Regions from separate parts of the Mesorhizobium sp. LNJC391B00 genome, predicted to be linked through region 3. Evidence: predicted binding sites of a transcription regulator. Region 3 holds the regulator's gene; each other region holds the start of a gene.
The links. The regulator LexA, encoded in region 3, represses DNA repair genes until DNA is damaged. The targets are predictions, from matches to a motif close to TGTTCNNNNTGTGTTCNG.

Region 1: a site for LexA is predicted at 2,263-2,280, ahead of recA (recombinase RecA). Genes of this name have one in related genera too.
Region 2: a site for LexA is predicted at 1,993-2,010, ahead of X750_RS149845 (PA0069 family radical SAM protein). Genes of this name have one in related genera too.

Annotation. Positions count from the first base shown of each region.
Region 1 covers NZ_AYWI01000014.1:110,936-115,307, forward strand. The annotation lists gene X750_RS139045 (pseudouridine-5'-phosphate glycosidase) at 124-1,041, opposite strand; gene X750_RS139040 (carbohydrate kinase family protein) at 1,112-2,056, opposite strand; gene recA (recombinase RecA) at 2,339-3,442, shown strand; partial or broken gene alaS (alanine--tRNA ligase) at 3,714-4,372, shown strand, end outside.
Region 2 covers NZ_AYWI01000005.1:321,853-326,224, reverse strand. The annotation lists gene X750_RS149840 (ribonuclease HII) at 1-609, opposite strand, end outside; gene X750_RS149845 (PA0069 family radical SAM protein) at 764-1,918, opposite strand; gene X750_RS149850 (glycosyltransferase) at 2,068-2,571, shown strand; gene X750_RS149855 (hypothetical protein) at 2,824-3,798, shown strand; gene X750_RS149860 (aldehyde-activating protein) at 3,788-4,219, opposite strand; gene moaB (molybdenum cofactor biosynthesis protein B) at 4,344-4,372, opposite strand, start outside.
Region 3 covers NZ_AYWI01000012.1:66,026-70,397, forward strand. The annotation lists gene X750_RS140505 (ComEC/Rec2 family competence protein) at 1-1,734, shown strand, start outside; gene lexA (transcriptional repressor LexA) at 1,728-2,510, opposite strand; gene X750_RS140495 (GntR family transcriptional regulator) at 2,717-3,481, opposite strand; gene kynU (kynureninase) at 3,649-4,372, shown strand, end outside.

The sequences.
Region 1 (4,372 bases), on a different contig from region 3:
TTGGCCTTCGCTAATCACCAACGTTGAAAATGGGAGCCTGCGGCTAAGCTGTTAATCTCCCTCCTTGCGGGGGAGATGGCCGGCAGGCCAGAGGGGGGTGCTGTCCCGCCGACGTAGGCGATCCTACAGCGCCGTCGCAATCCTCGCCGCCAGCCGCGCATTGTTCTCGACCAGCGCGATGTTGGTCTTCAAGCTCCGGCCGCCGGTCAGTTCGAGGATTTTGCCCAGCAGGAACGGCGTCACCGCCTTACCGGTCACATTCTGCACTTCCGCCGCCTTCTGCGCGGCCTCGATATAGCCGGCCATCTCGTCGGCCGGGATTTCATCGTCCTGCGGCACCGGGTTGGCGATCAGCATGCCGCCGACCAGGCCAAGTGCCGCCCTGGTCTTGTAGAAATGCGCGATCTCTTCCGGTCTGTGCAGGGTCAGCGGCGCGCGGAACGGCGAATGCCGCGACCAGAAGGCCGGCATCGTCTCGCAGCCATGGCCAATCACCGGCACGCCGCGCGTCTCCAGCACTTCCAGCGTCTTTTCGATGTCGAGAATCGCCTTGGCGCCGGCCGAGACGACGATGACCGGCGTGCGCGCCAACTCGTCGAGATCGGCCGAGATGTCGAAGCTCTTTTCCGCGCCCTTGTGGACGCCGCCAATGCCGCCGGTGGCGAACACCTTTATCCCGACCATGTCAGCGGCGATCATGGTGGCGGCGACCGTGGTGCCGCCGGTGCGGCCTTGCGCCACCGCAAAGCCGAGATCGGCGCGCGACAGCTTCATGGCGTCGCCGGTCATCGCCAGCGACTCGCGCTCGCCGTCGGAAAGCCCGATCTTGATGCGGCCGGCGACCACGGCGATCGTCGCTGGCACCGCGCCATTGTCCAGGATTATCTTTTCGACATTGGCGGCCATGGCGCCATTGTCGGGGTAAGGCATGCCATGGGTGATGATGGTGCTTTCCAGCGCCACGACGGGGCGGCCAGCGGCGAGCGCCTCGGCCACGGGCGCGTGGAGGTCGATGAAGGGGCGGGCGCTTTGCGGTGTCATGATAGTCTCCGATCCGGAGATCCGCGCGTCCGCTTGGACGTCGCGCTCCGGCAATGGCAATTGGCCGCCCTCATGCCATTTCCTGCGCGTCGGGCACAAGAGCCAGTGCCTCGGTGAAGGTCGCAATCGTGAAGGCCGGAACCGCGTCGGCGCTTTCAATGGCCAGCGTGGCGGCGGCAACGCCCTCGCGCAATGCCTGGCGCAGGGGCAGGCCGCGCAGCAGGGCAGCGATGGTGGCGCCGGCCAGCGCGTCGCCGGCGCCGGTCACGTCGGCGACTTTTCTCGGCGCCGGCGGCAGGATAGAGAAGGCGCCGGCTTCGTCGAATCCCAGCACCGGGCCGTCGCCCGCCGTCACCACGCCACTGGTGAGGCCGCTGCAGCGCAGTCCGTCGACGATCTCGCGCTCGGTGGCATTGGCATCGACGCCGGCCAGCACCATGGCCTCGCGCCGGTTCATGAAGACCTGCGCGAGTTCCTTCAGCACTGGTATCATCCGCACCACCTTGGCCGGCGAAATGGCGATGGCGAACACCGGCTTGCCGGCGGCGAGCCCCACCAGCCGCTCCAGCGCCGTTGATGGCAGATTGGCGTCGCAGAGCACCGCATCGGCCTCGGCGACCACCTCGCGCACCTTGGAGCGGCGGATCTGCTTGGGGAACGCCAAATCGTAGAGCGCCATATCGGCAAAGCCGGTGATCAGCTCGCCGTCGCGATCGATCAGCGCCGTGTAGCTCGGCGTCGTGCGGTCGAGGAAAACCGCCGACAGGTCGGCAATGCCGGAGTCGGCGATGGCGCGCGCAACCGTCTCGGCCGAGGCATCGCCGCCGCGCACCGACAAAAGCGAGGCCGAGACGCCGCGCCGCACCAGGCTGCGCAGCGCGTTGAAGACGCCACCGCCGACATCCTCGCGCATCGTGCCGGGGTTGGACGCCGCGGGCACGTACGTGCCCGACACCTGGCCGCGGCGATCGATATGGGCGCCGCCCACCGCCAGTATCTTTGCTGATTTCACCATGCCGGCGATATGACCTTTGTTATTCGAACCAGACAAGCGCTAGGCTGTGCGACCGAGCTTCGCAGGCGAGCCGGCGATTCGGCCCATCGAAACAGCCGGAGCATCTGGCCCAATGCGGAACGCGTCCGAAAACCAAACCACGAGACAAAAAAAGAACAAATCCGGATAATGATTGTTTTTCAGTTATTTGATCCCTCTTGCCAAACGAGAACAAAAGTAGTACAAAATGGGCAGGGATTACGGATTGTCCGGCCTTCATTGACGACCAAGGGGTGATGTATCATGGCTCAGAATTCTTTGCGGCTTGTAGAGGACAAAGCGGTGGACAAATCAAAGGCTCTGGACGCGGCGCTGTCGCAAATCGAGCGCGCCTTCGGCAAGGGCTCGATCATGCGGCTTGGCGCCAATGAGCAGGTCGTCGAGATCGAAACCGTGCCGACCGGATCGCTGGGCCTCGACATCGCGCTTGGCGTCGGCGGCCTGCCGCGCGGCCGCATCGTCGAGATCTACGGGCCGGAAAGCTCGGGCAAGACGACACTGGCGCTGCACACAGTTGCCGAAGCCCAGAAGAAAGGCGGTATCTGCGCCTTCGTCGATGCCGAGCACGCACTCGATCCGGTCTATGCCCGCAAGCTCGGCGTCGATCTGGAAAACCTCTTGATCTCGCAGCCGGACACCGGCGAGCAGGCGCTGGAAATATGCGACACGCTGGTGCGTTCAGGCGCCATCGACGTGCTGGTCGTCGATTCGGTGGCGGCGCTGACGCCGCGCGCCGAAATCGAAGGCGAGATGGGCGATTCTCTGCCCGGTCTCCAGGCGCGTCTGATGAGCCAGGCGCTGCGCAAGCTGACCGCCTCGATCTCGCGCTCCAACACCATGGTCATCTTCATCAACCAGATCCGCATGAAGATCGGCGTCATGTTCGGTTCGCCGGAAACCACGACCGGCGGCAACGCGCTGAAATTCTACGCTTCGGTGCGCCTCGACATCCGCCGCATCGGCTCGGTCAAGGACCGCGACGAGGTCGTCGGCAACCAGACCCGGGTCAAGGTGGTCAAGAACAAGCTGGCGCCGCCCTTCAAGGTGGTCGAGTTCGACATCATGTATGGCGAGGGCGTCTCCAAGACCGGCGAACTGGTCGATCTCGGCGTCAAGGCCGGCGTGGTCGAGAAGTCCGGCGCCTGGTTCTCCTACAATTCGCAGCGTCTCGGCCAAGGTCGCGAAAACGCCAAACTGTTCCTGCGCGACAATCCCGACACGGCGCGTGAGATCGAACTTGCGCTGCGGCAGAATGCCGGGCTGATCGCCGAGAAATTTCTTGAAAATGGTGGCCCCGAGCGCGGCGAAAGCGACGACGGCTTCGAGGAAGAATCCGGCGCCATGTAGGGCACGGCCAGAGTTCGGCCATAAATCCAGTCTATTATCCGATGCTTAAGTAACCGAGTTCTTTAGTATTGCGTTTCAAACCGCCGGCCTTCGCGCCGGCGGTTTTCGTTTTTGGGCAGCGTGAAGCCGGCTTGGCAGTTGCCGGATTGGCCCAATTCCGTGTTTCTGGACAGGGTGGGGCGTGCCCGCTAAAAGGCCAAGTCAATCTTCTAAAAAGCAGAGACCAGTGTCCGCCGGCCGTGCCGGCGGTTTTCGCGAAAAGGCAGCACTCATGAGTGGCGTGAACGAGATCCGGTCGACATTCCTCGACTATTTCCGCAAGGAGGGCCACGAGGTCGTGGCCTCGAGCCCGCTGGTGCCGCGCAACGACCCGACGCTGATGTTCACCAATGCCGGCATGGTGCAGTTCAAGAACGTCTTCACCGGCCTGGAGAAGCGGTCCTATTCGCGCGCCACCACTGCGCAGAAAAGCGTGCGCGCCGGCGGCAAGCACAACGACCTCGACAATGTCGGCTACACCGCGCGCCATCTGACCTTCTTCGAAATGCTCGGCAATTTCTCCTTCGGCGACTATTTCAAGGAGCGCGCCATCGAACTGGCCTGGAACCTGATCACCAAGGAGTTCGGGCTGAACAAGGACAAGCTGCTGGTCACCGTCTATCACACCGATGACGAGGCGGCCGGCTTCTGGAAGAAGATCGCCGGTTTCTCCGATGACCGCATCATCCGCATCCCGACCTCCGACAATTTCTGGGCTATGGGCGACACCGGACCGTGCGGGCCGTGCTCGGAAATCTTCATCGACCGTGGCGAGCACATCTGGGGCGGCCCTCCCGGCAGCCCGGAGGAGGATGGCGACCGCTTCCTTGAATTCTGGAACCTGGTGTTCATGCAATATGAGCAGGTCACCAAGGATGAGCGCATCGACCT
Region 2 (4,372 bases), on a different contig from region 3:
CACCGGACCATGCGCTTCGATCGCGGTGCGGTGCCGCACGGTGGCGTAGCCCATATGGACTTCGAACCCGTAGCGTTCGTGGTGGCTGCCGCAGCCGCACATCATGCGGTCGCGCATCACCTTGGCGACAATCGAGGCGGCGGCGATCGATTGCGAGCGCTGGTCGCCCTTGATCAGCGCGCGGCCTTCGCAGAGGAGGCCCGGCGGCACATCGCGGCCATCGGCCAGCGCCAGCTTCGCCTGGATCGGCAGGCCGGCAAGGGCGCGGCGCATGGCTTCCAGGCTGGCCTTGAGGATGTTGCTGCCGTCAATGCCTTCGGCGCTGACCGAGGCCATCGACACGCCGAGCGCTGACCCCAGGATTTTCAGGAACAGCGCCTCGCGCTGCAAATGGTTGAGCCGTTTGGAATCGTCGAGCCCGTCGGGAATGTTGGCGGGATCGAGGATCACGGCCGCCGCCACCACCGGCCCCGCCAGCGGACCGCGGCCGGCCTCGTCCATGCCTGCCACCGGCCACAGGCCTTCGGCCATCGCCTTCGTCTCGAAGGAGAAATCGGGCTTTTCGACGATTTCGAAAAGAAGCGGAGAATCGGAACGTGCGCGAGCCATGTTGCGGCGAGGTTCGCATCGGCTCCGATTCTCCGCAAGTCCCTCCAGGGTCGAGTGGGGCAAGACCGGGAGGGCACCGTCTGCAGGCCAGGGGACAGGCCGGACGGGATTCTTGGGTCGCCTGACAGCCACGAGGGCAGGGCAGGCGCTACTCTCAGAGCAGCATCAGCTGCTCGGTCGCCTTGGCGGCGGCGACAAACTGGTCGGTTCGGAGCGTGCGCCGCTCGGCGTTGAGGCCGAGCCGCTTGGCCGTGATCTCGAAGCGCCGGCCGATCTGCCAGGCATAGGGGCCAGCGCCTTTCATCCGCTTGCCCCATTCCGAATCATAGTCCTTGCCGTCGCGCATCGAACGGATCAGCGACATCACGTGCCGGTAGCGGTCGGGATAGTGGCGCAGCAGCCAGTCCTTGAAGATCGGCGCCACCTCGAGCGGCAGGCGCAGGATCACATAGCCGGCCTCGCGGGCGCCTGCGGCGCGTGCCGAATCGAGGATGCGCTCCATCTCCTGGTCGGTCAGGCCGGGAATGATCGGCGCCACCATGACAGAGGCCGGGATGCCGGCATCGGAAAGCTGCCGGATCGCCTCAAGCCGCTTGGTCGGCGTCGACGCGCGTGGCTCCATGGTGCGCGCCAGCATGCGGTCCATCGTTGTCACCGACAGCGCCACCTTGGCCAAGCCCCGTTCGGCCATGCGCGACAAGATGTCGATGTCGCGCGTCACCAGATGGGATTTGGTGACGATGCCGACCGGATGGCCGCGCGCCTCCAGCACTTCGAGGATCTCGCGCATAATCCGGTATTGTTTCTCGATCGGCTGGTAGGGATCGGTGTTGGTGCCGATCGCGATGGTGCGCGGCTGATAGCCATCCTTCGACAGTTCCTTGTCGAGCAGCCGCGCCGCATCCGGCTTGGCAAACAGCTTCGCTTCGAAATCCAGCCCCGGCGACAGGCCCATGAAGGAATGCGTCGGCCGGGCGAAACAATAGACGCAGCCATGCTCGCAGCCGCGATAGGGGTTGATCGAGCGGTCGAAGGAAATGTCGGGCGATTCGTTGCGGGTGATGATGGTGCGCGGCTTCTCGACCTGCACTTCGGTCTTGAACGGCGGCAATTCCTCCAGCGAATTCCAGCCGTCGTCGAACACATGCCGGCTGACCGGCTCGAACCGGCCGGACGGGTTGATGCCCGCGGAACGGCCGCGGTTGCGATCCGGACGGACGCGCATGCCGCTCTGTTCGATCATCGCATTGGCCATCTCGGCTCGCCCTGCTCCGAAAGCAGCAATGTCCGCACGCACGATATGTTCCATTTTGGCCCTTTCCCAAGGACTGTCGGCTGGCTGTCGAATCGCTCTGTTCATGAAAATAATCCTATTTCGCTGATGAGAACAAAGCAAGAACTTTTTCGTTGGCCATGCACAACTGGCGCTGCGCCGGGCTTTCGGCTATTCGGCTAAAAATGCTCAGCGTTCTGATCGAAACCCGGGATGACGAAGAAGGCCTTGCCCGCACGCTCGCCTCGTTGATCGGCGGCGCGGTCGAGGGCGTGGTGCGCGATGTCATCGTGTGCGACACCGGCTCGACCGACCAGACGCATCGGGTTGCCGATCATGCCGGCTGCCACTTCGTGGCCGGCGGCATTGCCGCGGGAATCAGGCAGGCGAAGGGTGACTGGCTGCTGTTTCTGGAACCCGGCGCAAGGCTGGCGGAGGGCTGGATCGACGACGTTGTCGCTCACACGGCGCGGCAAACCATGCCGGCGCGCTTTTCCCGTGCGCGCGGCAGCCGCACGCCGTTCCTGTCACGGGTGTTTTCGGGCAACCGGGCGCTGGCCGAAGGGCTGGTCATCAGCAAGCGCCAGGCCGCTGCCCTGTCGAAGAACGCGCACAGCGCCGAAGCCCTTGCGCGCGGTCTCGCCACCAGGCGGCTCGACGCCGAAATCTGGCTGGCGCCGAAGAAGTGATGTTTCTCCCTTTTCCCGTTCCCAGGGAGAAGGGTGCCCGAAGGGCGGATGAGGGGCAGCGTCGGCGTCTCATCCGCATTGGCACGGTCGCAGCACCATCCCTCTTTTTCGCCGCAAAAAGCTATTGTGCATTGCACAAAAGCTGACGCGGGATTAGCATTCCGTTGATGCGGGATATCGGGGTTTGGGTAGTGCCGGAGCGGTAAGCAAGCGCCGCGTCGTCGTTGCTGCCGTTCATATCTGAGGACCCCGATGAACCTTTCGTCCCCCGACAAATCCGGCGCCCCCAGTCTGGAAGCCATTGCCCGCAACGGCAGCCTGCTCCGCCGCATTGCGGTGCGTATCCCGACCTATCTGTCCGACCTGCGCGAAAATCCCGCATGGCTGCCGATGTTCGTGCTTGCCCGCACCATGCCGGCGCGCAAGCTGCACTGGCTTGGCGCCAAAGCCGCGCGCCCCGCGCAGAGTGCCGGAGCGACGATGTTCAGGGGCGTCGACCTCAAGTCGATCGTCGCGGCGCTGCGCACCGATGGCCTGTTCTCCGGACTGGTCCTGCCGCAGGCAATCCACCAAGAGATCGCCAGCTTCGCTCAGAGCACGCCGTGCTTCGGCAATTTCGACCGCCGGCTCGAATTCATGCCCGGAGAACACGCAGAAGCCGAGAAGCGGTTCGGCCGCTCTTTGCTCAGCGGACACTATTTCGAGCGCATCCTCGGCTGCAAGGCGGCACTCGCCATCCAGAACGACCCGCTGCTGCTCGACATCGCCGAGCACTATCTGGGCGGGCAGGCGAAGCTGATCACCACGCGTGTCTGGTGGAGCTTTCCGACAGGCGAGGCTTCCGACGCCGACAAGAACCTTGCCTCGCTAGGCAAATATCATTTCGATCTCGACGACTGGCGGATGCTGAAATTCTTCTTCTATCTCAAGCCCTGCGATGCCGGCACCGGCCCGCACGTCTATGTCAAAGGCAGCCACAACAGGCGCAGCCTCAAGCACCAGTTGACGCTGCTGGTCGGCCATCCGGCGCAAGACGTGCTCAAGGTCTATGGCGACGACAGCCCGGTCACGCTGACCGGCGAGGCCGGCCTCGGCTTCGTCGAGGACCCGTTCGGCTTCCACATGGGCACCGTGCCGTCCACCACGCCACGGCTGATGATGGAGGTCGGCTTCGGCATCTCGCCGCCCTCGCGCCGCCGCTTCCACGGCGAGCCGGTCATCCGCTGACGCCGGAGCGGATCTCGACCGGCATCCAGCGCGCTTGCCGCCGGGCAATGCGACCCTCTTTGTTCTCGGCATCATAGTCCATTGGGACCGGCTCGCGGTTGAACCGCGGCCGGTCATCCAGCGCATTGGCGATGACGATCGCTCTCGGTTCGCCGTCGGTGGTCACAGCAGCGACATAGACGCCGCAGTCCCGGCAGATGAGATAATCGGCGGTGCGCAATCCGAACCGGTATCGGTGCAGCCGCGCCTCGTCCTCGACCGAGACGATCAATCGGCCCTGCGGATCGGCAGCGGCGCGCGAACCATGCCGGACACAGAACGCGCACTGGCAGGCGCGGATCTCCACCTCGGCCGGCTCGATTCCCGTTTCGAACGTCAGGTGGATGTTGCCGCAATGGCAGCCGCCGCGGTGCGCGCTCATTGGATCTCTTCCGTCTTGACTTGGCGACAGACTATCCGCCCGACGACCCGGAGGAAATGACCTCTCGAAGGCGCAGCCGCCATTCTGCCTGACAAAGGCAGCACTTGGCCGGCTTTGCCTTGGTTTACGAGGCGGCCTTGCCGCGCCGCAAAT
Region 3 (4,372 bases):
ACCGGTCCGGTGCGGCCGGAGAGCTACGATTTCTCCTTCGACAGCTATTTCACCGGTATCGGCGGCAGCGGCTTCTTTCTCGGCAATCCGAAAGCCATTGCTACGCAGGGACCGCCGCCGCTGGCCGCGCGGCTCTCCTCGGCAATCGAGAACGCGCGCGAAAACATTGCCGACCATATCAGGGGCAAGATCGGCGGCGCCGAAGGCGAGATTGCCGCGGCGTTGATTGTCGGCGTGCGCGCCGGCATCCCGGACGAGGTCAACGAAGCGATGCGGCGCACCGGCATCTACCACATCATCTCCATCTCCGGCCTGCACATGGCGCTGGTTGCCGGCACCATCATGGCGTTGCTGCGTGGCGCCTTTGCGCTGTTTCCCGATTTCTCTTCGCGCCGCCCAGTCAAGAAATATGCAGCAGTGGCAGCACTCGTCTCCATCGCCGCCTATCTCGTTATTTCAGGCGTCGTGGTTGCCGCCGAGCGCAGCTTCATCATGCTGGCGGTCATGCTTGTCGCCGTGCTGTTTGATCGCGCCGCACTCACCATGCGCAATCTGGCGATCTCCGCCATCGCCGTCATCCTGGTGTCGCCGCACGAGGTGGTCGGTCCCAGCTTCCAGATGTCGTTTGCCGCCACCGCCGCCCTTGTCGGCGCCTATGCCGGCTGGGCCGATTACCGCGCCGACAAGGTGAGAACGCCGCTGGCAAAGCGCTCCTTCGTCGGCTTCCTGTCGCGAAAATTCGCGCTGGCCATGGGCGGCCTCGCCATGACCTCGATCATCGCCGGCAGTGCAACCTTGCTGTTCGCCATCTGGCATTTTCAGCGTGTGTCGCCGCTCAGCCTGATCGCCAATCTGGCCGTGATGCCGATTGTTTCGTTGATCGTCATGCCCTTTGCCGTGCTCAGCGCACTGGCGATGCCGTTCGGCGCCGACGGGCCGTTCCTCTATGTGATGGGCAAGGGTCTGATGGCGATGATCGCTATATCGGCCTGGATTTCCGAGCGCTCGCCGGTCGACGCCGTCGGGCTGATCTCCATCCGCTCGGTGCTGTTGGTGGCGGTCGCCCTCGTCATCGCCACCATGGCCACCACCTGGCTCAGGCTGGCGGCCGTGCCTTTCGCGCTGGCCGGCCTGTTGACGGTGCCGCAGGTGCTTACGCCCGACGTGCTCATATCCGAGGACGCACATCTGGTGGCCATGCCGATAGGTGGCGGCGAACTCGCCCTCAACCGCGAACGCTCCAACGAATTCACCACGGACAATTGGAAACGGGCGCTGCGGGCCGAAACCATTATCCCGCCCGAGATTTTCGAGGCAACAGATACGCGGTTCGATCTCGATCCGCTCGATCTGCCGCCCGGGTCGCCCTTCTATTGCATGGGCGATCTCTGTATCGCCCGACACCCTTCCGGAGCCATTGTAGCCCTTGCCAAAGACCGCAAGACGGCGCGGCCGGCCTGTGCCTTCGCGAGCCTGATCGTCATCGATGACGCCACCGCCTACAATCCGTGCCGCGACCCGCTGGTGCTGGTCGTGACGAAGAAACAGCTGGCCCGCGACGGCAGCGCCGCCGTCTTCTTCGATCCGCAATCGGCAGCTGCAGCGCCAACCATCCGCTTCGCCGTCGACAAGCCGTATCGCCCCTGGCACGAGCAACGCCGCTTCTCCCGCGAAGCGCGCGGCCTGCCGCCTTACAACCAGCGTGAAAAGTACAAACCCAAGCCGGCTCAGTAGCGCCGGATCAATCCGACAAGCTTGCCCTGCACCTTCACCCTGTCCGGTCCAAAAATGCGGGTCTCGTAGGCCGGGTTGGCGGCTTCCAGGGCGATCGAGGCGCCCTTGCGGCGGAAGCGTTTCAGGGTCGCTTCCTCATCGTCGACCAACGCCACCACGATCTCGCCGGGGCTGGCTGTGTCGGCATTGCGGATGATGACCGTGTCGCCATCGAAAATGCCGGCCTCGATCATCGAATCGCCCTTGACCTCGAGCGCGTAGTGTTCACCGCCCATGATCATGTCGGGCGGCACCGAGATCGAATGGGTCTGATGCTGGATGGCGTCGATCGGCACACCGGCAGCAATGCGTCCCATCACCGGGATCGACACCGCCGAAACGGCGTCGTCATTGCCGGCCGACATCGAACGCGACGGCGAGCCCGGCTTGATCTGGCGGCCGATACCGCCTTGGCCCATCGCGCCTTGTCCTTGGCCGCCTTGCCCTTGGCCGGTTTGACCAAGACTGCCCTGAATGACGCTCGGCGAAAACTTCCTCGCCGCATTGAGGCCTGGTGCGATCGAGTCGGGCAGCCGCAGCACTTCCAGCGCGCGCGCCCGGTTCGGCAGCCGGCGAATGAAACCGCGCTCCTCAAGCGCCGTGATCAGGCGGTGGATGCCGGACTTGGAGGCGAGGTCAAGCGCTTCCTTCATCTCATCGAAGGACGGCGGGATTCCGCTCTCCTTCAGGCGTTCATGGATGAACATCAGAAGCTCATGTTGTTTGCGCGTCAGCATCGCGGCCCCCAGGGGTTCTGAAACCAGAATCAGAAAAAACAAACCCAGAACAAACACTATCTGTTCCAGTTGTGTTCCGCAACCTTTTAAAGTTTAATGAATGTGTTGACGTTTTGTTCAGCGTGACGTTCGGCACCGCCGAGCGGCGCTCGTAGTCGTTGGCCGGCAACGGGGTGAAACGAAGACAAAGTGCCCTGCGTCGTCGGCTACGATCGCCGCTTCCTTTTCGGACGGGGCTGCGCAGCATCCGCGCCGGGTTCACTCTGGGCATAGACCTGCAGCGTGTAGCCGATGTGAGCGGTCATCAGAGTTTTCGCACGTTCGACGTCGCGATCGAGGGCCGCTTCCATCAGGGCGGTATGGTGTTCGATCGCCACGGCGTCGCGCAGGGCCGCCACGGCCTTCCGGTGGCCATCCGTGCGGCCGGCGGCGGCGCGCAGCGTCGGGGCCAGACCCAGAAAGCGGTGATGGCGATGCAATTGGTCGGAAATCGTCGCATTGAAGCGCAGCAGCCAGCTGGATGTCGCGGCACTGAGCAGCGCCGCATGGAAGGCATCGTGTTTTTCGTACCACGCGTCGACCGCATCATCCGATGGATCGTCGAGAACAGACCCGCACCGTGAGAGACGATAGTGGGCGGCAACGACCGCGTCTTCCCACTCACGGTCGCCCTCCTCGATCGATTCCACCAGCAGGGGCAGTTCGACCACCAGCCGCGCACGCGCCAAATCCTCGAGCTCCGCCCGAGAGACGGGAGCGACCGCAAACCCGCGGTTGCTGATGGCGGTCACAAGCCGTTCCGCCTCCAGCCGCGACAGCGCCTCGCGCAACGGCGTCCAGCCGATGCCGTAGGTGTTGCGCAGCGTGCTCAGCTTCAACGGCGCGGCAGGCGCCAGCCGGGTCGCAAGAATATCGCGCCTGAGCAGGCGATAGGCCGCTTCCGTCTTCGAGGTCTGCTCGTCATCCAGCATCGTGATCCATCAGACATAAACGCTCGGCGGATCATTATATATCAAAGCCTTTCAATGGGTGAATTATATATAATGTTTGACAGTTCAAGGGCGACCACTCAAGATCGCCGGCATGTTTGGGCGGCAGGCTCCGCCGCGCGCGTTTGTCCATGGAGGGGCGCCGGATCATGAGCACGACACCCGATCTCGCTACAATCGAAGCAATGGATGCCGCCGATCCGCTGCGCTCCATGCGCGAACGCTTTGTCTTGCCGCAAGGCGTGATTTATCTCGACGGCAATTCCCTGGGCGCCGCGTCAGCGGTCGTCTTCAGCGAACTGCAGCAGGCCGCCACGCAGGAATGGGCGCACGACCTCATTCGCGCCTGGAACACCGCCGGCTGGTTCAACATGCCGGTGGAACTCGGAGATCAGCTCGGGCGACTGATCGGCGCGGCTGATGGGCAGACGGTGGTCTGCGACACAACCTCGATCAACATCTACAAGCTGCTGCACGCAGCGCTCGGCATGCGGCCGGATCGGTCGGTCATCGTTGCCGAGGGCGACAGTTTCCCGACCGACCTCTACATGGCCGAAGGCGTCGCCTCGACCCGGCCGGGAACGCGGCTGCGGCTGGAGGGCGTCGACGCGGCCGCAATCGAGGAGCTGATCGACGACAGCGTTGCCGTCATCCTGGTCAACCACGTCAACTACAAATCCGGCCAGTTGCGCGACATGGCGGCGCTGACGCGCAAGGCACATGACGCCGGCGCGCTGATCATCTGGGATCTCTGCCACACGGCCGGCGCCTTGCCGGTCGAACTTGACCGTGCCAATGCCGATTTCGCCGTCGGCTGCACCTACAAATACCTCAATGGCGGCCCGGGCTCGCCAGCCTTCATCTACGCGGCCG